DNA from 3 places in the Vreelandella sp. 162(4c) genome. Region 1 is predicted to be linked to each of the others. Evidence: predicted binding sites of a transcription regulator. Region 1 holds the regulator's gene; each other region holds the start of a gene.
The links. The regulator FliA, encoded in region 1, starts transcription of late flagellar genes. The targets are predictions, from matches to a motif close to CTAAAGTTNNNNNNNNNNCNGCCGATA.
Positions count from the first base shown of each region.

Region 2: the regulator FliA is predicted to act here: its motif matches at 7,710-7,736, upstream of fliD (flagellar filament capping protein FliD).
Region 3: the regulator FliA is predicted to act here: its motif matches at 6,296-6,322, upstream of AC4EYZ_RS06410 (MbtH family protein).

Region 1 is NZ_CM176981.1:2,401,768-2,412,667, forward strand. Features, by position in the region: gene AC4EYZ_RS10970 (adenosylcobalamin-dependent ribonucleoside-diphosphate reductase) at 1-181, opposite strand, end outside; gene AC4EYZ_RS10975 (hypothetical protein) at 379-981, shown strand; gene AC4EYZ_RS10980 (GGDEF domain-containing protein) at 990-1,724, opposite strand; gene AC4EYZ_RS10985 (GAF domain-containing protein) at 1,702-2,997, opposite strand; gene AC4EYZ_RS10990 (OmpA/MotB family protein) at 3,021-3,695, opposite strand; gene AC4EYZ_RS10995 (motility protein A) at 3,701-4,522, opposite strand; gene AC4EYZ_RS11000 (RNA polymerase sigma factor FliA) at 4,563-5,264, opposite strand; gene AC4EYZ_RS11005 (flagellar protein FlhE) at 5,291-5,722, opposite strand; gene AC4EYZ_RS11010 (C15 family peptidase) at 5,748-6,320, opposite strand; gene flhF (flagellar biosynthesis GTPase FlhF) at 6,317-8,500, opposite strand; gene flhA (flagellar biosynthesis protein FlhA) at 8,559-10,646, opposite strand; gene flhB (flagellar biosynthesis protein FlhB) at 10,643-10,900, opposite strand, start outside.
Region 2 is NZ_CM176981.1:3,610,683-3,621,582, reverse strand. Features, by position in the region: gene AC4EYZ_RS16605 (hypothetical protein) at 1-384, shown strand, start outside; gene AC4EYZ_RS16600 (class I SAM-dependent methyltransferase) at 381-1,073, shown strand; gene AC4EYZ_RS16595 (sulfotransferase family protein) at 1,070-1,882, shown strand; gene AC4EYZ_RS16590 (glycosyltransferase) at 1,992-5,054, opposite strand; gene AC4EYZ_RS16585 (flagellin N-terminal helical domain-containing protein) at 5,243-6,139, opposite strand; gene fliD (flagellar filament capping protein FliD) at 6,312-7,664, opposite strand; gene fliD (flagellar filament capping protein FliD) at 7,840-9,195, opposite strand; gene AC4EYZ_RS16570 (UDP-glucose dehydrogenase family protein) at 9,427-10,752, opposite strand.
Region 3 is NZ_CM176981.1:1,425,897-1,436,796, reverse strand. Features, by position in the region: gene AC4EYZ_RS06445 (ABC transporter substrate-binding protein) at 1-134, opposite strand, end outside; gene AC4EYZ_RS06440 (ABC transporter ATP-binding protein) at 131-898, opposite strand; gene AC4EYZ_RS06435 (IS110 family RNA-guided transposase) at 1,244-2,275, shown strand; gene AC4EYZ_RS06430 (glycerophosphodiester phosphodiesterase family protein) at 2,726-4,084, opposite strand; gene AC4EYZ_RS06425 (inositol monophosphatase family protein) at 4,196-4,993, opposite strand; gene AC4EYZ_RS06420 (RNA polymerase factor sigma-70) at 5,300-5,827, shown strand; gene AC4EYZ_RS06415 (FecR/PupR family sigma factor regulator) at 5,939-6,157, shown strand; gene AC4EYZ_RS06410 (MbtH family protein) at 6,386-6,631, shown strand; gene AC4EYZ_RS06405 (thioesterase II family protein) at 6,621-7,361, shown strand; gene AC4EYZ_RS06400 (4'-phosphopantetheinyl transferase family protein) at 7,339-8,151, shown strand; gene AC4EYZ_RS06395 (TauD/TfdA family dioxygenase) at 8,084-9,085, shown strand; gene AC4EYZ_RS06390 (amino acid adenylation domain-containing protein) at 9,137-10,900, shown strand, end outside.

The sequences.
Region 1 (10,900 bases):
CTTTATCTCCCTCCACCGCTGCCAGGGCACGAGCAACCCGTTCAAACGTAGCACCAACGTCCTGATCAACGGGTTGGCTATGACGATCCTTAAGACGGTATTTGGCGTCCCATATTTCCCGCGAGGGGGCCTGCATAGGGACATCGTTAGAGGTCTTCATAGCCTTGGCAGCGGTGCTCATGTCGCAAAACTCCTTCACAGCGAGGGTGAATTATAGCGCTCAAATAGGGCGATTATACGTAGCATCGAAGTGAAGTATAGACGTGACCTCCCACCATATGAGGCACTTTTTTTAATTTTTTCTACCATATATAGGAAAATCAGCGCGTTACTATTTTGCCAATCCCAAACACGATATAGACTGGGGTTTTGGGTTAAATGGCTTTGATCATGTCCGCAACTCACTTCCTGCGCTCTCCATCCCAGTATCTTTGCACGCTCACGTTTACCGTTGTGGCGATAGCGACCATGTGGATGGTCGCTACGCCCGTCGCTAACGCGACCACCTTCAATACTGACGATGTGGCCACCCACGACCATTGGCAGTCAATGACGCTCTCACTGGGGGGCGAACGCCACTATCGGGCGGTAGAAACCCACAGCTACTCGGATGCGACGCTGAGCTTGAATGCCACCTCGGGCGTTTGCGATTTACCCTGGCTGGAGATGCGCGTCACCCTTGAGCAGCAGCAGGGAGAGAGCCGTACAGTAAACCTGGTGCCCACTCGGCTGCGCATCGATGAGCGGCCCGTTATCGACACCATGGCGGAATTTATCACTGAGCGCGGCGATGACGGGTTTTATGCTCACTTTTATTTAAGTGACTTGGCATCACTGATGGCCGACATGCGCCAGGGGGAGCAGCTATTTCTCGGCTTCGACCAGGACGAGCGCGAGCCGTGGTATATGACCTTTAGCCTAAAAGGCGCCGATGCGGCGATCAACCGGATGCTCACCCAGTGTGAAGGTAGTGGCACCTAAAGGTTTGCTTAAATCAGCACCACAGGCTCAAGCGCCATTTCAACGCGGTTGCGTCCGCCATGCTTAGCGCGGTACATGGCGTCATCAGCCCGGGAGATAAGGGTTTTACAGCTGTCACCCGGCTGCCAAACGGCGACACCGATACTCACTGTAACCGTTTGCTCAACGCCCTCTATACGCAGCTCTTCTACCAGCGAGCGCAGCCGCTCAGCCAGGCCAGTGGCGGCATCAACATCGGAATGAGTCGCCAGCACAATAAACTCTTCGCCTCCCCAACGGCCCAGGTGGTCGCAGCCACGCAGCGAGCTTTCCACTAAGCGCGCCAGGGCCACCAGCACATCGTCACCCACGCTATGGCCGTGAGCATCGTTGATCTGCTTAAAGTTATCCACATCGAACAGTAGCAAGGCAAAAGCGGCCGCATAGCGCCTGGCAGCCACCAGCTCTGCATTGATCGCTTCTTCGATGCGGTAACGGTTCCACACCTTGGTTAGAGGATCGAAATGGGCTAATTGCTCAAGACGTTGGTTGGCTTCGGCAAGGGCTTTGCGTTCGTGCTCCAGGTGCATATTCAGTGAGCTAATTTCATAGGCAGAAATCGCCAGCGTCAGGTCTTCCCCCAAGTCTACCGCCGCTAAGCGCTCTACCCGCAGCCACGCTTCACTTCTGCCGACTACCTCTTCAGACCAAGCAACCGATGGAGCCAATATCACGGCCGGTTTAGGGTTGGTTGTAGGCTGCATCGCCCAATACAGCGTTTCCACCTGCTCGGGGCGAAAAAAAAATCAGCCAGGCGCGCTGGGTCGAACTCATTGGCAGCGGCACTGCTAGAGCCCCACACTGCTCGGGCATGGCTAGCGAAGCGGTTAACGTCTCTTTGCCGATTTCGCGCGTGCACCAAGGGCCGCTATGTACATGAGTTCTTTCCAGGCGCAGCACAAACTGGCTTATCGCTTCTGGAGTCGGCGTCACACCCGCTTGATAAGCGCCACCATTCACCCACAGCACCACGCCATGGGCGCGAAACAGCTTCATCCAGATAGCCGCCTGCTCATGAAGTAACTGTTGGGGACTTTGCGGCTCGCTGCGCGCTCGCGCACTGAGCACGAGGCTATCCTGAACCCGTTGTAGGTAGCGGGCTTCTTGACGCGCCCGTAGCAACAGCATGCGCTGGGTGGCCATTTGCACGAGGGTGCGAACGGCATCACGCACGGGGGGGTCAACCGAGTGCGGTGCTGGCGAATGGCAAAACACTAGACCCCATAAGCCAGTATCCCCCTGCATGGCCAAACTGAATGACCCACGCACCCCCAGGCGATTTAAATATCGCTGCCGCTCAGGGGCAGGGGCGCGTAAAAAGCTGCCGCTAAGGCTCACTCCCGAGTAGGCGGGAGTCAGCGTTTCAGGCGGCGCATCGACGTCTTCAATTAACCGAACGGGGTAATGTTGGTAACTTTTGCGTAAGGCGACAGGGAAGTCGCTTGAGGGGAAGCGCTGACCCAACAGCGAGGGCAGCTGGTTGCCCAGCGCTTCGGCAACCATTAAACCATGCCAATCACTGTCGAAATGGCACACGGTGACGCGATCATGGCCGGTGAGCTGTTGAATAGCGTTAACCAAGCAGTCGAGCAGCTCTTCCTGGTGGGTTGCGTCGGCTAAATGCATCAGCCGCTCATTGACTGTGCCAAGCAGGCGGCGCTTACCTTGGGGGTTGAGTGGCTCAATCTCGACGATGACCTTCCCACCTGCTCGGTAAGCATAGAGCTGAAAACGCATGTTGCTATGCTTGGAACGAATAAACACCAGCGGGCCGGAGAGTTTCTGCTGCCCCTGCAACTCGCGGCGCACCCGCTGGCTTAGCCGTTTTCCTAACACATAGGCAAGAGTGTGCGGCCCATTTTCAGGGCGCTCAATACCGGTCAAGCGGGTTAAGTTGGTGCTACTGGCTTGAATGCGGCGACAATCGGCATCTAAAACCAGCAGAGCTCCAAACGACTGCAACCGCGGGTGGTACATGGACACAAACGTGGCCTCGCAATCTATTCACCCTCGACCTGCTGCCTTAGCAACAACTCTACGCGACGGTTGGCAGCTCGGCCCTCCGCCGTTGCGTTCGGTTCCATGGGTTGGGTGTCGGCATAACCGACGGCCCGCATACGAGAGATATTGAATCCTTGGCGCTCTAAATGCCTCACCACAGCGATAGCCCGCGCTGATGAAAGCTCCCAATTAGAGGGGAAGCGGGCCGTTGAAATAGGCACGCTGTCGGTGTGGCCTTCTACCGAAATCTGACCGTCAAAACGGGTCAGCACATCGATAAGGCTTTCTACCACCTCTTGCCCACGGGAAGTCAGTACAGCTTGACCGCTGGGAAATAAAAGGCTGGTATCAATACGTAACGTGACCCCTTCACTCCCTTGCGAAACACTGACACCGGGGATGTCGAGCCCATCAAACTGCGGCTGAACCCCTGAATGGCGGGGCTGAATACCAGTGGCTAGAGACGCCAGCGGCAATGATGATACAGCGCTAGCCGAGCGCATGAAAGCAGTATCAGCCGCCTCACCGCCTCCCGGCGGTGTCAGTGAAAGCAGCAGCACAAAGAGCGTGATTAGCAGCGTCAGCACATCCAAATAGCTGGTTAGCCAACCCTCGTCACCATCGCCTGGCGACGGCGTCATTTCCAGTGCGTGGCGCGTATCACGGTCAAGCATCTGGCCTACCCCTTCGCCGCCGCACTAACCGACGAATCAGGCCTTGGTTTGACGCTGTTATCACGGATCTCATCGTGATAGTTAGCTACAAACGAGTTGAGGGTCTCTTCAATAAACGACGGCAGGCGGCGCTTGGTAATCAGCGAAATACCTTCCAGCACCATGTTCATGGTAATCAGCCGCTCTTCGGTGCGGCGCTCGAGTTTCACCGCAATCGGCTTAAACACCAAGTTGGCGAGTAAAATGCCGTAGAAGGTGGTGAGCAGGGCCACCGCCATGCGCGGGCCGATCACCTGCAGGTCGCCTGCGTCCATGACTTCCAGCATATTGACCAGCCCCACCAGGGTGCCGATCATGCCAAATGCGGGTGCGTAGGTGGCCATGGTACGGAATATTTGTGCCTCGGCATGCTCACGCGCTTTAAGACGGGCAATGCGCCAACGCAGCATGTCAAAAATTTCATCCTCTTTGGTGTTGGCAATGACCAGTTGGATCCCGGTACGCAAAAACGGGTTTCGGGTATGCTCCAACTCGCGCTCGACCGCACGTACATCGCCCTTAAACCAGAGTCGCGACATATCCACCAATTCGCGGATATCGTCACGCATATAGGTATTTTCGCGCCGGAATACCAAGCCCACCAACCGTACGACGCGGAGCACCTCTTTCAGCGGATAGCTGATAAAGGTTGCCGCTAGGGTACCGGTCACCACAATGGCCAAACCCGGCAAATTGATAAAACTTTCAGGGGACTCTGCGGTGAAAAACAGCACGCTCACCAACAGTAGTATGCTGGCAAATATGCCTATCAGCGTCGAAGGGTTCATCCACGGCTCCTTGCCGGTCACAAGTGAGTAAAAAGAGGTGTTATGCCGAGTCGTGTAAACGCGCGCGTAAGCGGCTGACGGCTTGGCTGTGCAGTTGTGAAACGCGTGACTCCGTGACGCCCAACACAGCCCCTACTTCCTTAAGGTTGAGTTCTTCTTGGTAGTACAGCGCCATTAGCAGCTTTTCACGCTCTGGCAGCGCTTCAATTGCCTCAATCAACGTTTGTCGTTGCTGGCCGTCTAGCAACTGCTCGAACGGTGAATTAGCCAATTCATTATTGCTAGGCTCGCCACCGTCGGCCACCAGCTCTTCAAACGGCAACAGTTGACCACTGTTGGTGTCGTTGAGGAGCTGCTGATACTCACTCAACGGCATTTCAAGGTGTTGGGCGATTTCGTTCTCTTCTGGTGCCCGTCCGAGCTGTTGCTCTAATTGACGAACGGCACTGTCAACCGCTCGCGCTGAGCGGCGCACGCTGCGGGGCAACCAGTCGCGGGTACGTAATTCATCCATCATTGCACCGCGAATACGCTGACTGGCAAACGTCGCGAACGTTGCCCCCTGGGTGGCATCGAAGCGCCCCAGCGCTTCCAGCAGCCCTACCATCCCGGCTTGAATAAGGTCGTCGAGCTCAATACTGGCTGGCAAACGGACCTGAAGCGTCAAGGCCTGACGTCGTACCAGTGGCATGTATTGCGTCAACAGCTCACTCTGTTTGATCCTGCCTTGTGCTGTGTACATCCTCTCGCCTCGCGTCTATCCAGCCTTCACTGATAGTTCACAATCATTTGCAGCCCCTGGACACGAACAGGCCGCTGCCCCGGACGTAAAGCGAAGCGAAAATGCAACGGCGCATCCGCGGCAAACCCCGCCAGGGCAGTGGTAGTCCCCCGCATGCCAGCTAACGCAACGCACTGCTCAGGATGGCACAGCCAAGCGTTTAATAACGCACCAGGGGGATATTGAAACTGCCAATGAATACGCCCGAGCTGTGCTGACTCCACATTGTTAGCAGCAGCAGGTGGGGTAGCGTTTTGGCTAGCGCTTGACCGATCACTCATCGCTACCATCAGACCTGGTATCTGGCTGCTCCAGCTACCGGGTGTCGCCTGGGCGTTTCCCGTTACCCCTGCTAGTAGACACCCTGTCAGCAGTACTGGGCTCAGTAGCAGTCTCCCTCTTAATAGCCAGCTTAGCATGCTTGGTCTCCTCGGCAGAGTGCGCTCATCGTGCAAGTACCAACAGCTCCATATTTAAGTAGTAATCAGCTGCCTCACGCAAGTTATTGAGCAACCCTTGACGCGGCAAGTGCGGCTCGTGGAGCGCCAGCAAACGGCGCGGCCCGCCACGCTCATGTAGTTGACGCAAGGTACGGAACATGGAAGCAAAGGTATCGGCATCGCTACTGATCCACAGTGCCCAACGGCTGTATTGATCGCAAAGTTGGGCTAGGTCGGCCGTTTCGGCCATGACGATATGAATATCCCAATCCTCAGGATCACCGGCCCAGCTTCGACCTAACGTCGACCACTGCCCTAATCGTGCTTTAACCTTGTTCACCTGGGCTGCACCACTACCCGGTAGTCCGACCACAATAAGCGGAATTTTGGGCCGGTGCGCTACCACCGTTGCTGGCTCTTCCACCGCTGCAGTTGTCGGCTTTAACAGAGAGCTAGGCTGTTCAGATTCCGGCACGTGTTCTGCCGCCGCAACATCAACTGTACCCTCAGCTTGCTGCTGTTGGCGCTGCAGGTTTGCCCACTTGCGTAGACCCGATGCTTGATCCTGTTCGCTCACGCCACGCCCTCTCGACTAACACTGCCCATTTGACGAATCGCATCTCGTGCCATAAAGGCGTAGACCAGTGCATCAAGCATGCCGGTATCGCGGCGGCGACGGCTGTTGCCTAATAGGTTGAGCAGATCGCCACGCAGCGTCTGCGCCTCCTCATCATCAGCAACATCGAGATGCCCGGCGACCGATGCCACACCGCTGGCCATCAATAGGCGAACTTCAGCATTTAGATCCCCGCTATCGGCCTCTTTTAACTGCTGCCACGCGCGACGCGTCAAGGCGGCCAAGCCTTCGCTTTGCAGCTGGGTTAACAGCAGTGAGAGCACCTCTGCTCCTAGCCGAGCGGGGGTAAGCCAGTAGCGGCGCGCCACTACTTTGGCGCTTTCCGGATCGCGAACTTCACCGAACCAGGCGAGTAGCGCCGTGCCGCTGGCGTCCTCGACTTCGGCGTAGGCAGTCCACAGTTGCACCGATTGGCCACGAAAACGCACGCCCACATGGTGCGTTAGCACACTGTCACTAAATAGCTGGCGGATAGATTGACGTTCGTGGTGAAAGCGTAACCGATGACTGGGGGCCACTTGGCTGACCCAGGTCAAGTGCTCGGCTTCCAGCCACGCTAGTGCATCCGGTTCAGGGAAGCGCGGTAGTAAGTGCACCGCAACGCCGCTCGATGCCGACAGAGCGGCTAAGCGTGGCTGCCACCCTGCGGCGTGGCGATGCTGCAGCCAGGGTAGCGCCAGCCAGGCACCATCCGTGTCCAGGCCAATGTCCGGCATTGCCCAGTCGCAGCCGCGCTCATTGCGCCGCGGAAACCACGCCATCCCTAAGGTGGTCTTTGCCGCTGGATAACCGGCAAGTAATGCATCCAAATGTGTTTCCTGCAAACGACTAGGCAGCGAAGCTAGGTTCCAGATCTCTTCTAATTCCGCAAACCCCGTGACGCGTTGGCGCAACCTCGCCAGTAGCGACGACAAACGACGCCCTTGGCCCAGGACATCCCGCGACCAGCGCGGCATTCCCATCGGCGCATCGGCACTTTGCACCCGTTCACGCTGAGGTGTCGCGGTACTCAGCGCTTGATCCACTAGCGCATCGGGGGCGGCAAGGGCCATATCTTCGGGCACCTGCTGGCCATTAGAGCCAAACAGTACGCGCATCCCGTGACGCATAATAATATCTAACACTGGAGCCAGACGTCCCGCCTCATCCTGTTTGGTGATAATACAGTCATCTAACTCTGCGCCCGCCGCCCGCGCGGCCTGACGGTAGCGCAGCACCACTTCTTCGAGGGTTTCCGGTTGGCTGGCAGCATTGAGTAGCAGCACCAAACGTACCCGCGAGCGTCCGCCTTGCAGGTGGGCAATCTGCTCTATCACCCGCTGGTCACGCTGACTCATGCCTACGGTGTCGATAATTACCCACTGCTTGCCCTGCAGGCGGCCCAGCAAATCGTCGATGGGCTGTTCGGCATCCAAGGCGTACATCGGGGTATCCAGCAGGCGCGCATAAATGCGCAACTGCTCATGGGCACCGATCCGGAAGCTGTCGGTGGTAACCAGCGCTACCGGGCGCGTGCCGTGGCGCATCACAAAACGAGCGGCCAGCTTGGCGGTGGTGGTGGTTTTACCTACCCCCGTTGGCCCCACCAGGGCAACAATGCCGGTTTGGTCGAAAAAGCTTGCTTCATCGTTGAGTACGTAAAGGCGATCCATTAACTGCTGTCGCAGCCACTGCAGTGGGGCTTCGCTATCGCCGTCTAACCTGGTTAGCGATGCAGGCAACCCAGCCAGCAGTTCATCGGCAATTTCGCTGCTAAAACCCACATTCCACAGCAGTTGACGCAGCCGTGCAGCCGTTCCGGTGGGCGCTGCTGGCGATGGTGAAGCAGTATGGGTTGACTGGCTGTTTGCCAGCAGCGCTCGCATATCCTGCATTTCGCGCAGTAAGCGCTCGCTCATCGCCTGCATGGGGTCTTGCGCTGAAGGTGCTGTCGGCGTTTCGGGTGGTGCAGGTTCTGGTGAGGGTTCAAAGTGGTCAATGGCTTCATCCGCCATCGCTAAAATTTCAACGCCCCCTTCGGTACGCCGATTTGCGACAATCAAGGCGTCTTCACCGAGCGTTTCACGCACTTGGCGCATCACATCACGACTATTGGCTCCCACGAAACGTCTAACGCTCATGATTTACCCTTGCCTGTTCTGAAAATGGACGACGCTAGCCTATCACGGCGTGCCATCTTTAACGTCCGCCGACCACTGTGGTCACTCTTAATGTGCGATCGTCGGGAATTTCAGCCTGGGACAGTACCGACATATGGCGTAACCGGCGGCGTAAGAAGCGCGACAGCACCGCCCTTAGCGAATGTTGCACAACCAACACCGGTGGTTCGCCTGAGCTTTCGTGACGCTCCAGCGCCTGCTGCGCCTGAGTCATCAGCGTTTCTGCCAAACCGGGCTCCATGGCGCCGTTGCCATTCATGGCCTGTACCAGCACTTGTTCCAGTTGGGCATCCAGCCCCATGACATTGAGTGTCTCCTGCCCCGCAAACCACTGCTGGACAATGGCGCGCCCCAGCGAGACTCGCACCAGCGCCGTCAGCTCATTAGGATCTTTTTGCTGGGTGGCGTACTCGGCCAGGGTATCGAGAATAGTGCGCATGTCGCGGATAGAGACATCTTCGTCGAGCAGGTTTTGCAAGATACGCTGCAGTACCGTCAATGAAATAGCTTTGGGGATCACCTCTTCGACCAACGCTTTTTGATCATCGCCCATTTTATCCAGCAACTTCTGTACTTCCTGACGGCCCAGCATCTCGGGTGAATGACGGTGCAACAAGTGGTTCAAGTGGGTCGCTATGACGGTACTGGCATCCACAACGGTGTAGCCATACACCTGGGCATGCTCACGCTGGTTGCTATCAATCCAGACAGCGGGCAAGCCAAAGGCGGGATCCTGAGTATGGGTGCCCTGCAGCTCGCCCGATACCTGCCCAGGGTTAATCGCTAGCCATTTGCCCGGCTGTGCCTCAGCGCGACCAATCTCGGCGCCTTTCATGGAGAGCACATAGGCGTTCGGCGGCAGCTCCAAATTATCGCGGATATGCACCACCGGTGGCAGGAAACCCACTTCTTGGGCAAACTTCTTACGTACGCTCTTAATGCGCCCGAGCAGCTCGCCTTTTTGACGCGAGTCCACCAGCGGGATTAAGCGATGGCCCACTTCCAGGCCAAGCGTATCGACCAGTTGCACATCTTCCCAACTCGCTTCGGGAGTCTCCTGTAAAGGCACCGGTGCCGCGGCAATCTCCTCCTTGACCAACGCCTTCTCTTTTTGGCGCGTTAACAGCCATGCCAGGCCAGCCAACAACGCGGTAAAGAATAGAAATACGAAATTGGGCATGCCAGGTACCATACCCAGCATGCCCATCACCACGGCAGCCAAAATCAGTACCTGAGGATTAACGAACAATTGGCTAAGCATTTGCTGGCCAATATCTTCGTTCGTATCCATGCTGACCCGGGATACTGTGACACCCGCGGCGGTGGAGATCACCAAAGCAGGGATTTGCGCCACCAGGCCATCGCCAATCGCCAACAACATATAGGTCTGACCAGCAGCGCCAAAGCTCATATCGTGCTGCAGCATGCCAATCATCAGCCCGCCGATGATATTGACCACCATAATCACCAAACCGGCAATGGCATCGCCACGGACAAACTTACTTGCGCCGTCCATGGAACCAAAGAAATCCGCCTCTTGAGAAACCTCCGCGCGGCGCTTTTTGGCGTCTTCTTCGCCGATCAAGCCGGCGTTCAGATCGGCATCGATGGCCATCTGCTTACCCGGCATCGCATCCAACGTAAAGCGCGCACCCACTTCGGCAATACGGCCAGCACCTTTGGTGATAACCATAAAGTTGATGATGACAAGAATCAGGAAGACCACTAGGCCAACAGCGAAATTACCGCCGACCAGAAACGCCCCGAACGCTTCAATGACCTTACCCGCAGAGGCGCCGCCTTGGTGGCCCTCCATCAGCACCACACGGGTAGAAGCCACATTGAGCGACAGGCGCAGCAGCGTAGTAAATAGCAACACGGCAGGAAACGCCGCAAAGTCCAGCGGCTTCTGCGTAAACATGCTGACCATTAACACCATAATGGCCAGAGCGATATTGAAGGTGAAGAGTAAATCCAGGGCAAAGGGGGGCAAGGGCACGATCATCATGCCCAAAATCATGAGGATGAGCAGCGGCCCGACCAGCAGCTTCATGCGCACATCACCCATCCAGTCGCGCCGACCTACTAGCTGACTCAAGCCTTTCATGGTTGCGCCTCATTACCACCGGCGCCATGCCCGGGGCTTTCCATCTCCGGCGGAACCGGCAGGTTATCGGGGGTTGGGGGCACCTCGCCTCCTTGTTGTGATACTTGCTTGAGGCGGTAGGCCCAGGCCATTACTTCCGCCACCGCGGTATACAGTTCGGCAGGTACTTCTGCATCTAGATCGACGTGATGATACAGGGCCCGCGCCAATGGTGCTGCCTGCAAGCGAGGCACGCCTGCCTCTTCAGCGATTTC
Region 2 (10,900 bases), 1.2 Mb from region 1:
TTAGACTGTAGCATTTATCGTATTTCTGAGGTTTCAGAAGGCATACTACGTGGTGTTGATATAGCCAGCGTTGCTGAGGCGAGGCATCGCAATTTTAAATTCCTACATTCAGCACTTGGAGAACACAACCAGCTGTCATTGCAACAAGTGAGTGATGTGCCATTCTGTTACCCGTACTTGCCGAACTCTACTGTAAAACGGGACAATCTTTATGCCGATGGCATATTCGTCCCCTCTTTGTGGCCAGATATACTTACTCGTAACGTGGGCGGTTTCGATTTTGAAAAGCGTCTTAGTGTGGAATTGCTCCCACTGCCGATTGATCATCGGTACACACCAAGAGACTTGCAACCCATGGTTGATCGTTTGAGGAACGCTATATGAGCGCCGAGTACTGGCTGGATTTCTGGAAGAGACATGGCCGCACTTCTATAGGAGCGGATGAACAAACGCAAGTGCTACGCACATTTAACAAGCAGCCGATTACAGCTGAACGTTGGCAGCTTACGCTGGATTACTTAGACAAACAGTTTCCTGTTAGTGCAACCGATGACGTCCTAGATCTGTGCAGTGGCAATGGCTTGATTACGGCGCATTTGGCACCTCGTTGCAGGTCAGTAACTGCCGTGGACATATCAGAGGATCTACTCGCTAAAATCGATCAGCGGAAACAACAAAATGTAAAGACGCTGCGATCAGACATCCGAAAGCTTAGCTTTGAAGATAGTTCATTCTCACGCGTCTTACTATATGCAGGAATTCAATATCTTTCGGAGGGTGAAACCGTTGCTCTCTTACGTCAGATATTCAAGTGGTTGAAGCCCGGCGGCATACTCTTCGTGGGCGAAATCCCAGATCGTGGGAGGCTGTGGTCTTTTTACAACACCCCAGAGAGGCTAGCCCTGTATTTCGACAACCAGATCGGTGATCGGGACGTTGTCGGCACATGGTTTGATACGTCATGGTTTTTGCGGCTTGCGGAAAGCACTGGCTTCCAGCACGCAAATGTAATCCAACAGCCATACGAACAAATTTATGCCCATTTTCGTTTTGATTTGAGAGTACAGCGATGATTGCACTCAATAATGTTGCCTATGTTGCCGGCGTGGCCCGAAGTGGCACAAGCTGGATCGCCCAAATCTTGAACAGCCATCCAGATGTATGTTTTCGTTTTCAGCCCTTTTTTGCTTATGAATTCAAGGGACGCGTAAACGAGGATTCCAGCCCTGATGAGTATCATCAGCTTTTTCTCGACATGTATAATACTGAGTCCTCATTCTTGACGCAGGAAGATAAACGCACCGCTGGAGATTATCCACAGTTCGAGAAGCACCCCAATCCTCATACTCTGGTATTTAAGGAAAATCGCTATCAGTCCATGCTAGAACCCATGTTACGCCGCGTTTCATACTTGAAAGCTGTCGGTATTGTGCGCCATCCATGTGCTGTACTCAACTCATGGAGCAAGAATCCAAAGGAGTTTCCTCCTGGCTCGGAGCTTCTTAGAGAATGGCGTTTTGGCAATTGCAAGAACAAAGGCAACGAGGACTATTTCGGCTACTACAAGTGGAAGGAGGTCGCACATATGTATTTGGATCTGCGTGATAAGTACCCAGATAGGTTCGCACTGCTACGTTATGAAGATGTCGTTTATGATCCGCAACGAACCATTTCTGCACTTTTTAAATTTCTAGGAATTTCCTATGATGAAGCCACTCAACGCTTCCTGCGGGAGAGCACATCTGTACATGGGGATAGCTACTATGCCGTTTACAAAAACAAGAGTGTTGCGGAAAAATGGCGATTTGAACTGTCCCCCCACATCATTGAAGAAGTTTACGCTGATGTGGCCGGAACTCGTCTAGAGCAATTCGTGCGTTGAACATCAGTCACGTCGGAAGTATTTCCAGAGCAATGAGTGGAATCAAAAACCTTGTATAGATAAATGAACTTATCGTCCTTAAATCATTAAGTGCGATCCAAATATTTTTTTATTCTATCATTTTAGATTTTGTATAATAATAACACGATATGTCATTCCGACCTTTTCTCTCATGATATTTTCCAATCCAATATAAGCTATTGGCAAGCATCTTGTTTTTCTCTTCTATACTCTTGCTAGACCAAGTAGAGCCTGGGTGCACTCTATAAGCTGCTGGGCGCACCTCATCTAAATAGCAACTATTTCCATAAAGCCCTAGCAGTGAAATAAGAAAATTATCTCCATTCCCAACATTCCCCTTTTCCTTTGGAAACTTACTAAATTTTTTCCTAAACATAATTGAAAGCGAGAGCAAAAAACATTCATTCTTCAGCAACTCTTCACTTGTAAAATTTCTAATACAGTGTTCTGGAAGCTTTGATTTTTCTAATAAAAATTCACTATTAAAAACAAATGCATTATGATGTGTTACAACACACTCAGGATTTTTCTCCATGTAGTCATGCTGAATCTTTAGCTTATTAGCATCTGTCCAATAATCATCGCCCTCGCATATAGCAATATATTTACCCTTAGCCACAGGAAGGCAGTGGTCTAATGGTCTTTTATTTTGAGAATACTGGTTCTCTTTCTGATAGATAGGGCGAATTAATTCAGGATATTGATCTGCGTAGCGCTTTATAACCTCTTGAGTACCATCTGTAGAAGCATCATCGTGAATGATCACTTCAAAAGGAAAGCATGTTTTCTGCGCAATAAATCCCTTTATCGCATCCTCGATAAATTCAACATGGTTATATGTGGCGCAAACCACACTCACTACAGGCTCACCCTTAATATGCTCGATCTGTGGGATCGGTGGGCCTGCTGGTGGTGGCACCTGTGATTTTGGCGCTGGCACTTTAGGTAAAAGCTCCTGCGCTTCAAGAAACTCAAGCGCTTTATCCTGGCTAACGCCTGCTATCAAATCAAAAGCCACATCGTGCGCTGCAAAGCCTGCACTGAGAATAAAGGCTAGCTTCATCCTTTCTTTCTCGCTCAGATTAGCCATGCGCTCGTGACTAGGAAGGAAGAGCACATCGCCGCTCTCCTGCTCAGTGGCGCAGACTGTTTTGGCGCTTAGCTTTTCTGGCAAATGGCTGTAGTGGCTAATATTATGGAAGCGATAAAAACGAAAACCGTTTCGGCTAGCCCAATGCTGAAGTTCGGCCAGTCTGGGCTGTTTTTCGTGGGTAAACTGAAAGGGGATCCTCGCCTGAATCAGTAGCGTGTCTGTGAGTGACTCTTTACCATTTTCTAGCACGGCCATGGTATCGCTCAACTCATCAAGAATTAGCCAGTCAAGACTTCCCAGACCATCAATACTGTCCAGCGCTACGGTATTAATGGGCAGTTCAGCCAATGGTTTTGCGCCTAGGTGATGGCGCTTTGGGAGTTGCTCGACCGGCAGCGGTAGCAGCGTGCTGGTCATTTCCGGAGCGACACAGGCATGCAGCTTTGTTGGCTCCCCATTGCCGAGCAGAGCGTGCTGAAATAGCTGTATATACTCACTGCCTTCGTATTGCTTGGTATTCTTTATTTCGCTTGCGGGATCAAAGGCAACAATACCAAAGGCACCTGTCGCCACCATTTGATCGGCAAGGCCACTTTTGATCAGGCTGGCGCGGTTGTCGAGCACCATAATTTTACCTTTGATTTGCCAGGTAAAATCGTCAGTAAGCGTCAAACGGTTAGCCTGAAGCTCTGTGTTGCTCTGCTTAGCGCTGGGTTGTTCGGCGCTAAGCAACTGCTGCAGTGAATTATCGACCTTAAATTCAGGCTTGGTTGCGCGACTGGCTAAGCGCTGGCGGTGACGCTTCTTTTGGGTAATGGCGAAATCTTTGTTGCCAGCACGAAGCCCTACCAGGGGCGTTAACGCGGTAAGTAGCTTGTCGGTTGCTCGGTTAAGGTGGTGTTTCTCTTTGCCTACTTGCCAAGCGCGAGCCACATAGTCTTGGTAAAGCGCTTCATCATCGAAAAAGCTGATGACTGCATCCACTAACGGTTGAAGCTCTTCATCGCTAAGCAGGTGTTGGTAGGGCTCTTCGTAACAAGCGGCTGGAAAATCAAAGGCGATACCGGCATTGCCGATCATTTCGGGCATGCCACCGCGGTTGGTAATTAGCGCCGGAATCCCATTAAGCATTGCCTCTGCCAGCACACGCCCTGAGCTTTCCCACCATAAGCTCGGCGCCACCACAACACGAGCGCGGCTATAAGGGCCGCGCATATCGCTAGTGTTGGCAGTGATGATCACATTGCTTAATGAGTCACGTTGCTTACCCATTTGGCGAGTGGTTTGCCGCAGTACCGCTGGCCAGTCGGCTCGCGCCTCAACCACTTCAAGCTCAATATCGGACCTTTCGCGCTCCAGCTTTTCAGCCAACTGGACAAATACACTCGCGCCTTTTTGCCAACTAGGGTTAACAAACAGCAGACGTTTACGTTCATGCTGTTCGGCGATGAAGTTTCCTGGTGAGATAAACTTGCCCACCGGCTTGGCCGTATAACCTACCGTTTTACGATACATATCCGCCGTAGCTTGGCTATCAGTCAGTATCAAATCAACATCACGGCACCAGTTCGGTGCTTTATAGTTGCCGTTCGCCAGATAGAAGGCGACAGGAATACCGCGATCACGAGCCTCATTGGCAATTAGCATTTCTAAGGTTTGACCACCGAAATACCAAACAACATCCGGCTTAAAGGAATCCAGTAGATAAAGGTACTGGCTGTACCAAAGCCCTTCTTCATGCGCCGTAAAGTGGTCACGGTTATGGCTATAGCTCACTACCAGCTGGTGTTTAAGTGATCCGTCATCAGCTTCGATCAACTGATGCAGGTGGGTACTTAAGTTTGGAAATTGCTCTTTGAGCCGCCCCATCCCCTTGGTGTTGTCGAATACGGTCGCACCCAGTATCTGAACGTCATAGCCATGCGCAACCAATTGCATCAACATTTGACGAACGGTCATGCTGGCACCGCTTGAAGTATCCATCAAACAGAAAGGATTGGCCCAAAGGATGCGGGGCTTGCGTTTTTGAGTAGTAGATGTGGCAGTGGTTTTAACCATGAAGCGACTCACACAGAAAAGGGACAATTTACCTAGTTTACTGTTCTAGCGCGGCAAGCAAAGGCGCGAATGCGCCTATAATAAAGTAGGTGTTCTCGCGATCAGCTTTGCGCAGGAGCTGGAGCAAATAAAAACGGGGCCGATTGGCCCCGTCGTTATTTTCTAGTTCAGCATTACCAGCAAGGGTATTAGCCCAGCAGAGACAGTACAGACTGTGGGGTCTGGTTAGCCTGTGCCAGCATCGAAGTACCAGCCTGCTGGAGAATGTTAGCACGTGTCATGTTCGATACTTCCACTGCGTAATCGGCGTCTTCAATTCGCGAACGGGCCTCGGAGAGATTAGTGGAGGTGGTCGCCAAGTTATCGATTACCGAGTCGAAGCGGTTAAGCGTAGCACCCAGCTCAGCGCGGTTGGTATCGAGCCCTTGGGTTGCCTCATCAATCCCGTCAATCAGATTCTGGAATTCTTCATGCGTAGCGCCACCTGAAGCTGCAGCAGTAGCAACAAATTTGCCACCAGATACTGCCGCAACAGTACCGCCATCAGTAGCCTCTTCTAGGCCAAGTCCACTAACCGTAGCATCTACACGATTGACTTTAATTACGTCTTCACCGTCAGTATTGGACCCTACCTGAATGTTTAGCTGGCCAGTAGTACCGCCACTTGCGACGTTAAGTAGTTTAGTTCCGTTGAAATTATTGCTGTCAGCAACACGCTCAATTTCTTCTAAGCGCTCATTGATCTCGGTGACGATCGCATCACGATCTTCTTGGGCATTGGTATCGTTGGCACCCTGTACCGCCAGCTCACGGATACGCTGCAGGTTGTCGTTAATTTGGTCAAGGCCGCCTTCCATGGTTTGTACCAGGGAGATACCGTCGCTGGCGTTACGGCTAGCTTGATCCATGCCTTTGATCTGAGCAGTCATTTTGTTGGCAATGGCTTGGCCAGCAGCGTCATCAGAGGCGCTGTTGATGCGCAGGCCAGAAGAAAGACGCTCTTGCGCTTTGGCCAGCATAGACTGAGAGTTGGACAGGTTGTTCTGGCCAATCAGGGCCGTAATGTTAGTGTTGATTACAGACATGTGAGTGCTCCTCGAAGATTAACTGGCCAATTGGCCTGCTTAGCGGCGCTTGCGTCGCCGTTATATTAATTAACGGCAGGCCCATCAAATTCTTTAGAAAAAATTACGCTTTTTTATGTAATTCACTGTAACTATTTCAACTACCCTCTCAACTGCGTTCTGAACTACTTTCTTATTTGCTGTTCTGCATGTTACTCAGCATGCTGAACTGCTGGGAGAGATAGCTGCTCATGGAGTTCATTTGGGCGATCAAGCCATCCAATTGCCCAAACTGCTTGCGGTAACGCTCTGTGCTTCGCTCAATACTTGCCTCCATACGCAGCTTACGCACATCCAGGCTATCAACCCGCTGCTCAGCGCTAGTCACCGAGCTTTGAATAATGCCATCTTCTGCAGTGATGGTTTCAAGCGTTGCATTTAAGCGCCCTGCAAAGCCGCCTTCTTCGGTGTCGCCCGCAAAAAAGGCAGATAGCCCTTCAGGGTTATTGGCTACTGCATCGTCCAACTTATCTTCATCGACCTTAAGTCGTCCCTTCTCATCAATGGCAATACCTAGTTGAGAAAGCCGTGAGATATCGCCGGTTCCGAGGTTGTCGGTAATATCCCGGCGTAGGCGGTCTTCAATGGTACGCACGGTGCGGTCGCCAATTAGTTCGCCAGACGTTTCGCCTTCGCCGTTGTATGCGGTCATTCGACCAACGGTGGATTTCATTTCGTTATAGTTTTTAACGAACTCGTCAATGGCTCCTCTCAGCGACGCGTCATCACGTTCAATCACCAGCGTAACGGGGTCTCCAGAGGCCTCTGTGAGATCAAGCGTTACGCCTTGAATTGCCTCTTCAACGCGATTGGTTTTACTGGTGATAGCAATGCCATTAACATTCAGTTCAGCGTCCTGACCTGAACGCTGGGTGGCTGCATCCATGGTCAGCGATGCCAAACCTGAGAAGCCCTCCAGTGAAGCATCTTGGCCCGTCTCTTTTGAGCTCAGCGCTAAGCGGTACCCAGTGCCGTCATTCACGATAGAAGCGGTGACGCCAGACTCTTTATCCGCGTTAATTTGGTCACGGACATCCGCCAGCGTACTGCCTGCTGAAATAGTCACGTCGTAGCTTGTTTGGGTACCGCCAGCACCAAACTCAAGCGTTAGCGTCGCATCGGCTGCTGTTAGCTCTTGGTCTAGCGCTACGCTGCTGGAAGCAGCGCTGCCTGCGCGAGCCAGTTGGGTAACGGTTACTTCATAGCGCCCGGCATTAGCGGTTTCGCCTGCGGTCGCCAATACGCCATCGCCCGTCACGGTGCTTTTTTGCTGTTTAAACGTAGAAGCGTCATTCAGCGCAGCGATAGAGGTTTGCACCCTATCCATTGCTGACTCAAGGCGCCCATAGGCAGAAATCTTGGTTTGCTGAGCACTTTTCTGCTCTAGAATAGGCACAAGCTTTTGCTGTTCGGCCGCTTTTAGCTGATCCACCAAACCTGAAAGATCCAATCCAGAACCTACACCGAGTGCTGTGATCGATGCCATGGGGCTCATTCCTTATAAGAAGTAGAGAAAGGTGTCTAGGTAATCTATCGGCTGCGGAGGAACAAACTTTAGAGGTAATGCCTTTTTTAAGCTGTTTTTAAAGCATTGCAAAGAAAAATGCCCAGCACATAGTGCAGGGCATCTTGTAAGCTATTAATTTAGCTAGTTTATCTGCTTAACCTTGGTTTTGCTGTCCCAACACGGCAAACTGCTGGGTCAAATAGGCACTGGTCTGATTCATTTGCGCCACCATACCGTCCATTGCTTGAAACTGCGTGCGATAACGCTCAACGGTTTGTTCGATACGGTTTTCAGTGGTCGCAAAACGGTCTTCTAAAGAACTAACACGGCTTTCAGATGAGCTAACAGCGCTTTCAAGCCGACCACCTGTACCCACAAGGCCCTCAAGCGCTGAAGCTATTTGTCCAGCCATGCCGCCCTCTTCGCTATTGCCTGCAAAAAAACTGGCTAGCTGGTCTGGCTGAGTAGCGACAATGCTATCTAATTTATCTTCGTCAATCTCCAGCTTGCCATCCACTTGGAGTGAAATGCCAATATCGGATAACACGTTAAAGCCATCTCCGCCGACAACAGCACTGATTGTTTGGCGAATCTCTCTTTCAACAGCGCGAGTGGTGGCATCGGCATTCAGCCCTGCCGCCTGGCCCGTCTCTGGGTCAAAGGCTGTCAAAGTCGTAATGGTCTCTTTAAGTGTGTTGAAATCATCGACAAAAGCGGTGACCTGCTCGCGAATAGCTTCGTCATCCTGCTCAACGGTTACAGTGCTCGTCGCGCCAGCCTCAGCAAGGTTCAAGGTAACGCCTTGAATTGCACCTTCCACTTGATTGGTGGGGCTAACGATATCGATTCCATTGACGTTAAACGCTGCATCCTGGCCCGCTTGAACCACCTGTGCATCGGAGGTTGCGACGCCAGCGGCCAGAATGTCAGAAAAATTAGTGCTTTCAATACTCGCATCTGCGCCGGTATCTGTAGCATTAACGGAAAGCCGATATCCTTCGCCATCATTGATAATTGAGGCGTTTAAGCGGCCATCGCTCTGTTCATTAATGGCGTCACGCATATCTTCAAGAGAACTGCCGTCGGGGATAGTAATCGTGGTCAGGTTTCCATCAGCGATAGTAAAATCTAAAGACTGTTCGCCCGTCACTATACTTTCCACTGCTGTTTCCAGACGCTCCGTCACCAAGCTACTGGCAGTAGCTAACTGATTGACCTCCACTTCGTACTGGCCTGGCTGAGCCTCATTACTGCTAACAGCACCAACTGCACTGCCTTCTACATTGGTTGTCAGACTATCGAATGACGACCCATCATTGAGGGCTTGAGCAGAGCTTTGAAACTGCTCAAGCGCACTTTTAAGCTGACCGTAGGCAGATATCTGCGTTTGCTCAGACTTAATCTGCTGCGCAATGGGCTCAAGCTTTGCTTGCTCTGCCTCTTTCAACTGACCAAGCAATCCGTTGAGATCCAGCCCAGAACCGATGCCTAGTGATGCAATAGAAGCCATAGAACCAATGCCTTTTTTGAATACATGTAGCTACGCTGACTGCTCCCAATACCCTTTATCTGCGAAGCCTGCGTAACACTGTTTTTAATACAATTACCTTAAAACCTCGGCTAGGTGAAGAATAACTTAAATATTCTTCTTCTTTTTTTCGTATTAAGACGTTGTTTAAAGTAACAAGGCGTAACAGACATCACCAATTAATGAGAAAAATCACAATAATAGATTCTTCTTTTAGCTGCTCTTCCGCCCTACCCCAACGTAACGCAGCCCCGCTTCTTTAACGGCACTTGGCGTGTACAAATTACGCCCATCGATGACGACTTTTTCAGCCAGCTGATCGGCTAACCACTTGAAATCGACACTACGAAACTCTTTCCACTCGGTGCAGATCACTAGGGCATCTGCGCCTTTGACTGCCTGGATACGGTCGCCTGCTAGCATCAAGTCATCCCGCTCCCCGTAAATACGTCGGCATTCTGCTATGGCTTCGGGATCAAACGCCTGCACCTTAGCGCCCGCTTGCCAGAGTGCTTCCATTAACGTGCGGCTTGGGGCTTCACGCATATCATCCGTGTTGGGTTTAAAGGCCAAGCCCCATACTGCAATGGTCTTACCGCTTAGATTGCCTAAGTTATCTTGCAGTTTTGTGAACAGGGTCTGCTTTTGGCGTAAATTCACTGACTCGACGGCGCTGAGCAGTTCCGGTGTATAGCCTAATTGACGCGCGGCGCGCTCTAACGCCTGGACATCTTTGGGGAAGCAGGAGCCGCCGTAGCCGCAGCCAGGGTAGATGAAGTGATAGCCAATGCGGGGGTCGCTGCCAATCCCTCGGCGTACGTCTTCAACGTCAACTTCGAGGCGTTCGGCAAGATTGGCGATCTCGTTCATAAAGCTGATTTTGGTGGCGAGCATGGCGTTGGCGGCATATTTGGTCAGCTCTGCGGCCCGCACGCTCATAAACATCAGCTTTTCGTGGTTGCGGTTATAGGGGGCGTAGCACTCTTGCATATGCGCTTTTACCCGCTCGCTTTCCGTGCCAACGATAATCCGCGCGCCACGGGTAAAGTCTTCGATCGCCGCCCCCTCCTTCATAAACTCAGGGTTCGAGCACACATCGAACGCGAGCGATGCACCGCGCTGTTCGAGCACATCGCTGATAACGGCGTGGACTTTTTCCGCGGTGCCCACCGGCACGGTAGACTTATCAATCACCAGCTTATAGCTATCCATATGCTGGCCGATGGTGCGCGCCACCTCTAATACATAGCGTAGGTCGGCACTGCCATCTTCATCGGGCGGCGTTCCCACGGCGATAAACAGCAGTTCGCCATCGGCTACCGCCTGGGCAGCGTCGGTAGTAAAGCGTAAACGGCCAGCCGCCACGTTATGGGCAACGATAGTGCTTAGCCCTGGCTCGAAGATCGGCACCTCTCCGCCATTAAGCTGATCAATCCGATCAGCGTTAACATCCATACAGGTGACTTGATGACCAACATCGGCTAAACAGGCGCCTGCGACAAGGCCGACATAACCGGTTCCGAATACACTGATATGCATGACTTATTAACTCGCTAAAATACGTGGTAGCGAGCGTAGCACATTGACCTACCGTTGATGAGTTCAATAGTGGGAGATTCTCTCTAAACTATAGACCTTGGTCTAACATCGATTTTGGTTTATAATGCGCTGCAACAAGCCCGACTTG
Region 3 (10,900 bases), 980 kb from region 1:
TTATCTAAAGCGATCAGCGTTTCGGCTATTGCCCAATCCAGGGTGACTACCTTTGCTGAAGCAGCGACTCCACTGGATGCTAGTGTGCCAAGGCAGGCCAACGCTAAAAAGCCACGGCGAAAGCAGCGTCTCATTGTGCAACAGCGATATTGTGCTCTCCGTTGGGGTGCTTCATGACCTGCATCGGTAGGCCATAAATCGCCTCTAAGGTGCTGCAGCTCATCAAATCACCCGGGCTGCCATGGGCCAGTAAGCGACCGCTGTGCAGTGCCATCAGCTCGTCGCAGTAGCGCGAGGCCATGTTGATATCGTGCAGTACAATAATGACCCCAAGATTTAGCTCATCGCACAGCTTACGGATCAGCGCCAGCACTTCGATTTGGTGGGCGATATCCAGCGCCGCTAGCGGCTCATCCAACAGCAGGAATCGGCTGCCCTGGGCTAGCAGCATCGCCAACCACACCCTTTGACGTTCACCACCAGAGAGCGTGTCGACCAAGCGGTCGGCAAAGGCCTCTGTGTGGGTCAGGGCAATGGCGCGATCAATGGCATCTTTGTCTTTCTGGGTGTGGCGGCCCAGCAGCCCGTGCCATGGGTAGCGGCCAAAGGCGACTAGCTCGCGCCCGGTAAGACTTTCTGCACTCGGTAAATGCTGGGGCAGGTAAGCCACCTGACGGGCAAACTCACGATTTTCCCAGTCACTCAGTGGGCGCTGTTCAAAGTGAATCTCTCCCTGGCTTACCGGCTGCTGCTGGGCCATGAGCTTGATCAGCGTCGACTTACCCGAGCCGTTATGGCCAATCAGGCCGTAAACCTTGCCCTCATGAAAGCTGTGGTCAATGGGATTTAAAATCTGCTTACCATTGATTTCAAAGGTGGCGCCTTTGACCTCGAACATGAATGACTCCTGGCGATAGGGTTGATGATAATGCCTCCATTCTAGTGCTAATGGTTCTCATTTTTAACAAAAAAATGAAAAGATTTACGTGATAGAGGGCAAACGCCGCTTGGGGAAGCAGATAAGTGGATAAGCCTCAGCCAGCTAATCTTTGATTACCCGCCGGAGGCGTCGGAACGACGCCCAGTGGCACCACACCAACCCCGGCACCGCTTCGCGCTGCTCCCGCGGGTGCGCTGACGCTTACCCAATGGGATGGACTCCTCCTCACCCTACTCCGGCGTCAGTGCGCCATACTGGTAGGTGGTTGGAAAACTATCAGCTTGAGAGTCAGGAGAAGCCCATATGAACATTAGCCGAGTTGGTGTGGATATCGCAAAGTCTGTCTTTCACGTACATGGCGTTGACCGGCATGAGAAGCCTCAATGGCGAGGTAAATATACCCGGGCCAAGTGGCTGGAGGCTGTCTGTCGGCGCGTTCCTCAAGGCGCCACCATCGGCATGGAAGCATGTGCATCGGCGCATTATTGGGCGCGCAAACTTCAAGCGCGTGGCTACCATGTGAAGCTCATTGCGGCCCAATTCGTGAAGCCTTACGTTAAAACGAATAAAAATGATCGGGCAGATGCTGAAGCGATTTGTGAAGCATTAGGCCGTCCCACGATGCGCTTCGTGGCCGTAAAAACCGTTGATCAACAGGACAGCCAGGCCACCCACCGGATCCGTGAAGAGCTGATTAGCCAGCGCACAGCGAAGGCCAATCAAATCCGTGGCCTCATCGGTGAGTATGGGTTTATTGCCCCCACCGGTATTCAGCAGTTACGGCGGGCGCTGCCTCTTTGGCTGGAGGATGCCACCAACGGGCTCAGTGACCGCTTTCGCCGCCTATTGGCCGACTTAGCGGATGACTTACGTTATTTAGACGAGCGTGTTGCGCAGTTAACGTCCGCCATTGAAACGCATGCCAATACCGACCCGGTTGCCAAGCGCTTGATGACCCTCCGCGGCATTGGCCCCATCACCGCCAGTGCCTTATCGGGTGTGCTGGGTGACGGCGCTATATATAAGCGAGGACGCGACTTTGCCGCCTCGTTAGGGCTGACCCCGCGTCAACATAGCACGGGCGGGAGAGAGCGCCTGTTGGGGATCAGTAAACGTGGCAATAGTTACTTACGCAAGCTGCTGGTACATGGCGCCCGCGCCGTCCTTCGTTATGCGGTGAAAAAAGACGACGGACTCAGCCAGTGGATCAAGCACCTTGCCGTGCGCAAACATCGCAACGTGGCGATCGTGGCACTCGCCAATAAGACAGCGCGCATGGCGTGGGCCGTCACACGTTACGAAGTGCCGTATAACCCTGAGTTGGCCGCCGCTTAAGCAGGCGACGCGACCATCAATGTTGAACCTTTAACCGGTGTTCCTACCGCCCCGACTGCACCACCAAAAGAGAGATGGCGAACAGGTCGAACCGACGTCGGGCCATACCGTGTAGCGCGTAGAGTAATAAAGCTCGTTTACGCTGAGGGTACCCGACGTGCGAATAGCCCATTAAGGTCCGATGTCCACGTTAGGCATCCTTTACGAGACCGGATATACGCTAGCAGTCGACCGTGCCGCTATGACCTTTTGTGCTTGCAGACGAGGAGGAGTCCATATACGCGCTACGAAAACCCATTGCTTCAGCTCCGTGCACATCCCGTAGCGCGTGGTAACGAAGAGCGCGAGTTCAGCGAGCGTTTCAAGGCACCCGCGGGAGGCGTCGGAACGACGCCCAATGGCACCACACCAACCCCGGCACCGCTTCGCGCTGCTCCCGCGGGGTGCAGTTCAGGGCGCGCCCCGCTGAGCACAATTGTCATAGAAAGCAACCGTGGCGGGCCAGTCGCTGAACACGCCGATAACGCCAACGTAATTGATGAGGGCATCTAAAGTAACCAGTTTGTCGCCATCACGCTGAATAACATCGTCAGTGGTGCTGTGGTACCACTGGCCGCCTTCCTTCAACGGCCCCGAGCGCTCAAGTGTCCAGGTGATCATAGATAGGCCTGCATCCCGGGCGCGGCGGGCATAAAGTGAAGATTGCAGGCGTCTTGCCTGCTCGTCACTGCCGAACTCTGGATTCGCTTCGACCAGCATCCAGGTAGGAGGAGCGATAATCTGAACGCCGCTTTCCACCAGCGACTGCATACTTGGCTGCCACGTATCGGGGTTTGTATGATCAAAGGAGTCATCGCTGTAGCGGCCATCCAGGTAAACCGCCTGATTTCCATACTCAGGTTCATGTTCAATCCAGTAAAGTACATCATCCAGATTGAAAGATTGTGGGAATACATTATTGGGGGAAACGCCTGCCGCTTTGTACTCATCTATCATCTTCTGTGCGTACGCCTGCTGCGTAAAGCCTTCTGAATTACCCGTAAACGGCATCTCTACCTCTGGCACTTTCAGCTCTGGGGTCATCTGCACGCCAAGCTGTTGAAATAGCGTAATACTGTCGGCATGGCTCATTAATGTGCCGCGGGTAGCGTAAAGCTCAGTGCGCCATTCCGGTGTGCCTGCTAAGTACTCTTCAAGGGTAGTGGCATCGGTGTTCACCCCCTCCATGGTGCCTTGAAGGCTACGAAACTCGGCTAAGGTAATATCGCTGGTACAGCAGCGAATATCTGCTGCATTCATTAGCTCGCCGTTTTCTTCATCAAAAGCGGGAGGCACGCTGCATTTTTCAGCTAAGTCGGTCTCGACGATATTGGTGGTGTAATGTAAATCGCACTGAGAGTGACGGCAGACGAGTTCCTCATCGGCAGTGAAGGCGACGTCGCACTCAAGAATACCCGCCCCGCCTTGAGCACCGGCAATATAAGATTCGAGAGTATGTTCTGGAAACTGTAACGGCGCGCCACGATGTCCAATCGTTAATGGAGACCGCTGCCACTGGGTTTGCTCAGCAGCGCAGCTCAATAAAGAGGCTTTCAGTTCGCGCTCGTGATCGTTATCCGCACTCATGTCGTTTACTAAGAACAACGGGCGCGGCCCCAGCGTTACCTGCTGTGCCGCCTTAACCAGGGCATCATCCCAGAGCTTTGCGTCAGCCTCTTCTTGAGCATGGGCGGTGTTAGCGGCCAGCAGGCCAAAAAGTATAATCGTTGCTGTAATGGGCAAATTAGGCAGAAGATAGGAAGGCTTCATTAATTACGTCCTCTGGGCCGCGGCGTGGGTGTTTTGAGTGTAGGCAGGTTTCACGGGATATTCGATGGTGAATCGAACACGCGTGAGCCTAGAAGCGAGGTAGATTTTTTATCAGTGGGAAGTTAAAAACGCTAGCAGTTGGCTATGCCGCTCAGGGTGCGCTGCAATCAGGCTGTTCCATTGAGCGGGATTCGGCTCGCCAGTGAGATCCGTGACGGTGTAGCCAGCTTCTCTGGCAATCACAATGCCGGCGGCGATATCCCAAAAGTCGAGCTTAGCGCCTTGAGACCAAAAAGCATCAAACCGGCCCAGGCTGGTGTAGGCGATCTCCAGCGCCGCCGATCCTGGGCTGCGGATACCGGCCACCTGGGGCATTAGAGCAGCGAGTTGATCTAGGGCCGTCGTACAGTCGCCTTTAGCGTGGTAGGGCAGGCAGGTGCTTACCAGCATCTCGTTCAGTGGGCGCGGTTCAGGCGTCGTGAGCGGCGTGTCGTTGAGGAAGACGCCGGTGCCAAGGCTGGCCCAAAGCATTTCATCAAGCAGCGGTTGATAGACAACGCCGATGATCAGCTCATCGTCCTTAGTAACCGCGATGGAGACTGAGAAGTGAGGCACCCCATGCAGAAAGTTGCTGGTGCCATCAAGAGGGTCAATGATGACGGTATAGTCACTATCGGTGGGCGTAAGCCCGCTCTCTTCACCAAGGAAAGCGATATCGGGAAAAGCGCTGTTGATACAGTCGATAATGATGTTCTCGGCGGCCGTATCGTAGTAGCTGACAAAGTCTGACGCCCCCTTTTGCTCAAAGGCAATTCTTCCCTTTAGCGAATATCCCTCGCGTAACAGCGCACCTGCCTCGTACGCCGCCTGCTTCACCGTTTCGAGTAGGTCGTTACTGCTATCGAGCATTGTATTTCCCCTGAGCATTCATCGTGTCTTAGTGAATGGCAAAAACTGTATGCATTCAATGTAACTAGCCATTCATGACGCGGAGATGACAGGAGTCAAGTTGGTTTAATGGTAGATCATCTATGCATTTGGCGTATGAGAGATGCCCCCGCTACATGTTGCTATTAACTGAGTCAACAAAAAAATCAACAAGCATATCGTTATAAAAAGTGAGTTAGCTCTCACCAGTTGACTTGTCAGGCTCTAACGCAAATAATAATTATTGCCATTTATTCCGTGGTGTTAATCAAGGCAGGAGGCCGAGCTGTGGATACCCAGACCTGGAGCGCTGAGTTAGAAGATATCTTCGTTAATCAGCGGCCCCGGCTCTGCTGTGTCGCTGCAAGAGTATTGGGCAATGCTGATCAAGCCGATGATGTTGTGCAGGATGCCTATCTGAAAATTTCAGAGGCAACCACTCTTTTTGAGGTGAAGCAGCCCATATCCTATGTGTCACGTGTGGTGCGCAACCTCGCCATTGACCGCTGCCGCCGTTCGGCGTTTGAGTCAACTTTGTTTGCAAAAGAAGAGGAGGGGGATACCACCTCTTACGCATCACACTCCCCAGAGGTGATCGCGATTGATCGCCAAGCCTTGGCCCAGGTGGTTAACGCTTTGGACGAGCTGCCCGAGCGTACGCGGCGCGCTTTTGAGCTCTATCGTTCGGGAAGTCATACGCAGCGGGAAGTGGCCCACTTGTTAGGTATTTCCACCACGTTAGTTAATTTTATGATTCGCGATGCACTGACTCATTGCCGCCAGTCGCTACAAGGCCAGATGTTGCCAGATAGGTAAGCCCACGTTCCGTCCCTTCTTTGTTGTCGCTTTGTTACACTGTCAGCAAATAGCGTTGATAATATTACACGCTTCCCGAGACAGGTGTTCAGCAGGCAGCAGTAGCGAGGTTTGACAGTAACGATGGATAACGACAGCGGCGATGATGCCGTTTGGCAAACGGCGCTAGACTGGCTGATGCGCGAGCATGAAGAGACGTTGAGCGACGCTGATCGCGAGGCGCTTCATGCGTGGTTAGCGGCTTCCTCTCAGCACCGCCGTGTATTTCGTGAAGCCGAACAGCTATGGCTGCTAACGGGGATGATTCCGCGCAGTGATGAGAGCAACTGATAAATCGCTGCTTTTTGCCCACTCCGTTTTTTGTTCCCCCTGGTTTTCTTCATTGATGATTTAACGGCTGTCGCGTTTTTAAGCGCTAGAGCCGTTTAGCCCCCGCACGTATTTTTTCTACTTTCTTCTTCCTTCACATTAAATTTTCCTGTGCCTCACTCGTCATTGAGTAATGAGAAGTAATTGCGTTTTATTTCTCATTCCTTTGGCAACGATGAGGTTAGTCCCATGACAAGCTGTTTTGATCGTGAAGATGGTGTCTTCCGCGTATTAGTCAACCACGAAGAGCAGTACTCCCTCTGGCCAGAATGGAAAGCGATTCCCGCTGGCTGGACCGATACCGGCGTACTCGGCGATAAGCCAACCTGCCTCGACTACGTCGAAAAGACCTGGACTGATATGCGGCCATTGTCGCTGCGCCAGTGGATGGATGCGCAGGCCAAAAGTGAGGCGGAGCAGGTGGATGCAGGTTAAGCGTTTAAGGCTGCTCTGCCTGCCCTGTGCCGGGGCTAGCGCCACTATGTATTTGCGCTGGAAGCGTCAGTTGCCCGCCTGGATCGAGGTATATCCCGTCGAGCTGCCTGGGCGTGGTGAACGCCTGGGTGAGTCGCTCATCGATGACTTCGAGACCCAGGTCGTGCGGCTGTGCGAAGAGCAAGCAACGCGGATGCGTGGAGACTTTGTCCTGTTCGGTCACAGCATGGGGGCGTTGTTGGCCTACGGCATGGCAGCTCGCTTGCGCGATGTAGGGCGACCTCAGCCGCGGATGCTGTTCGCCTCAGGCAGCGCGGCGCCCTCAATGCGCGACTCAGACCGCTTGGCGGGCCTTGATAACGACAAAGCCCTGATTGCGGATCTTCGCCAACAGGGCGGCACCCCAGAGGAAGTGTTCGAAAGCCCGGAACTGCTGCGCCTTACCCTCGATATCTTGATGGCGGACTATAGCCTCTGCCGCAGTTTCCGCTATCGCGGCGGGTCGCCGCTTGGTTATCCCTTACAGGTACTCGCAGGGCGCGATGACGATATCGAAAGAGAGCGTTTAGAAGCGTGGCAGCGAGAAGCGGGCGGGGCATTCTCGTTGGACTGGTTCGAAGGAGGGCACTTCTTTATTCGCCAGCAGCAAGCACAAGTGCTGGAGACTATCGAACGGGCGCTAACTCGACGGCTTGAGGAGGTGCCCCATGCAGCGCCTGCAGTTAGCTGAAGGGGCTCCTGAGGGGCTTGAAGTCTGGCGCTTATCGCTCGACCTGAACGCCCCGGTGGCTGACGAAGATGATCGGTTGCTGAGTCGAGCCGAGCGGCAGCGCGCCCAGCGGCTTCGCCATCACGCTGATGTCGTACGCGCTGTGGCGACACGCGCTGCCCTACGGCGACTGCTATCAGCGCGCACCGGCGTGGCGCCTGAAAAGTTGGTGTTCACTCAGAACGCTTACGGCAAACCAGCGTTGGAAAACGCTGATGGGCCTGCTTTCAATGTCTCCCACTCTGGCCATGTCGCCCTGATCGCGCTTGCTCCCGGCGGCGCGGTGGGGGTCGATATTGAGCGCTGCCGACCCGAGGCCGAGCTGGCGCCGCTGCAAGGGCTGGTGCTATCGCCAAGTGAGCAGCTCGGCCACGCACGCGACGGCTTCGCACTGCCCTTTATGGAGCGCTGGGTGGTTAAAGAGGCGGTGCTCAAAGCCTTGGGCCTGGGCATCGCTGATCATTTGCAGGCGCTCTCGATCACTTCCTCTTTAGGGCCGCCAGGCACCTATCACCTTGAGCACTCGCTTCCCGTTTCATCACCTTTGCAAGCATGGCCGCTGCCAGCGCCGAGTGGCTATGCCGCTGCCCTGAGTTATGTCGAATCAAGCTATGTCGATTCAGGCTATTCACACACAAACGCCCAGGGTAAACGCTACTCAACGAATTTTCAGGAGTTCAATAATGGACAGCCAAAGCGCAACACCAACGCAACAAACCAACACCATATCCAAACGTCAGGGGCCTGCTGATTCGGAGCTGCCCATTATGATTTCCCCCACCTATCCAGGGCAGCCGCTGCTGGAAGCCTTTGGCGAGTTGCGTGCTGATATTGAGACGCTGGTGGCCAGAGTCGGTGGGGTGTTGCTAAGAGGCTTCGATGTTCCCTCCGTGGACGATTTTCAGCAGTTTGCTGCCGCCTTTGGTCATCCTCTGCTGAGTTATGAGTTCGCCTCAACACCGCGTTCAGCGGTTTCGTCGGGCATTTATACCTCGACCGAGTACCCCGCTCATCAACATATTCCCCTCCACAATGAGCAGGCCTACACCCGCGAGTGGCCGATGAAAATCTGGTTCCACTGTGTCACCGCTTCCCCCGAAGGGGGAGAGACGCCGATAGCCGATAGCCGCGCTATTTACCGCCGTATGCCTGCAGAGATCCGCGAGCGCTTTGCCCCCGGCATTCTCTACGTACGCAACTACGGCGATTTCGACATGCCTTGGCAAAAGGTGTTTAACACCGAAGACCGTGCCGAGGTGGAGGCATTCTGCCAGCGCGCGGGGATTCGTTGTGAGTGGAAGCCTGATGGCGACCTGCGTACTACCCAGTTATGCCAAAGCATAGAGACTCACCCTGTCACCGGTGAGCAGGTGTGGTTTAACCAGGGCCATCTTTTCCATGTCTCCAACCTGCAGCCAGAGGTGCGAGAGTCGCTGGAAGAGCTGCTCGACCCCGAAGACATGCCGCGTAACGTCTTCTTTGCCGATGGTAGCCCCATTGACGATGCCATCTTCGATGAGATCCGCGGCGTACTGGCCGACGAAACGGTGATGTTCCCCTGGCAGGCAGGCGATGTGCTGATGCTCGACAACATGCTGGTCGCCCATGCGCGCACGCCGTTCAAAGGGCCGCGCAAAGTCGTCGTGGCCATGGCGGAAGGTCACGGCAACCTCTCCAAAGACTGAATACAACGGCTCAATCCCACGCCACGGCCAGGAGTTCCAGCAGGTACGCATATGAATATAAGGCACGCCCAGACGATGAACAGCCACCCGTCCCATAACGTTGTTAACCACAGCTTCGTTGAACATTTAAGTCGCCTGGCCCGGGAAATGCCCAGCGACAGGGCGCTGATTGTAGTGAACGCACAAGGTGAGACCACCCTTGACTACGCCACCCTGGAGCGGCGCTCCCGCGCCCTGGCCAGCGAGCTCCAGCAGCGGTTCCCGGCTGGTGAGCGTGCCTTGATCCTGCTGGATAACGATGAACACTATGTGGTGGCGTTCTTCGCCTGCCTATATGCCGGGGTGATTGCCGTGCCGGTCTTCCCTCCAGAGTCGGCCAAGCAGCAGCATCTGGCGCGCCTGCTCGCCATTGCCGCCGACTCTCAGGCCGCCTGTGTGCTCACCTCTACAACGATTATCGATGTGGTCGCATCTGCAAGCGAAGGCTTCGGCAGCGCCGAACTGATCCCCGTGGATGCCGTAGATGAGAGCCGCGCTGAACACTGGGTCGAGCATCGCCCAAAGCGCGGTGATCTCGCCTTTTTACAGTACACCTCAGGTTCCACGGCCACTCCCAAAGGGGTGATGGTGAGCCATGGCAATCTGATGGCGAACGAGCGTGCTATCGAGACGGGCTTCTCGATTGGTGCCGACGATGTTTTCGTCAGTTGGCTGCCGCTTTACCACGACATGGGGCTGATCGGTGGCCTGCTGCAGCCCATCTATCGCGGTATCCCTGCGGTATTGATGAGCCCCACCTTCTTTTTACAGCGGCCGGTACGCTGGCTGGAAGCGATCTCCCGCCACCGGGGCACCATTAGCGGTGGCCCTGATTTTGCCTACCGGCTGTGTCTTGAGCGTATCCGCGACGAGCAGCTTGAGGCGCTCGACTTATCCAGCTGGCGGGTTGCGTTCTCAGGCGCCGAGCCGGTACGCCACGATACCCTCACTGGCTTTATCGAACGCTTCCGCCCGGCGGGCTTTGCCGCTGACACCGCAGCACCCTGTTATGGCTTGGCCGAAGCGACGCTATTGGTTAGCTGTAATTCGCGCGGTACGGGCGTGGTAGGCTCGGCTTTTTCTCAACAGTCGCTGGCCGAGGGAAAGGCTGCCTCAGCGGTTGAAGGCAACACCCTGGTGGGCTGCGGTACACCGGAACCCGGTCACGCTATCGATATTGTCGATCCTGAGGGGCTTCACTCGCTGCCAAGTGGTGAAGTCGGCGAGATCTGGGTCAATGGGCCTAGCGTGGCGCACGGGTATTGGCAGAACCCAGAAGCAACAGCTCAAGCCTTTGTTACCCGCGATGGGGTCAGTTGGCAGCGCACCGATGATGCTGATGCACAGAACCACGACGCCCGCGATGATCGCTGGCTGCGCACTGGCGATCTAGGCTTTCTGCACGAAGGGCAGCTGTATATCGCCGGGCGTATCAAAGACCTGATCATTCTGCGCGGCCATAACGTCTACCCCCAGGATATCGAGAGCGCTATCGAAGCCGAGGTGGAAGCGGTGCGCAAAGGGCGCGTGGCGGCCTTTGCCGTGACCACACCGGAAGGCGCTGAAGGGATCGGCGTGGCGGCAGAAGTTTCCCGCGGCATACAGAAGCTAGTGCCCGCCGAGAAGCTGGTCGAAGCGCTAAGCGAGACGGTGGGGAGCGCTTGCCACGAGCCGCTTTCGGTAGTGCTACTGCTTAACCCAGGTGGCCTTCCCAAAACCTCCAGCGGCAAACTGCAGCGCAGTGCCTGCCGCCAAGGCTGGGAGGCGGGTAGCCTG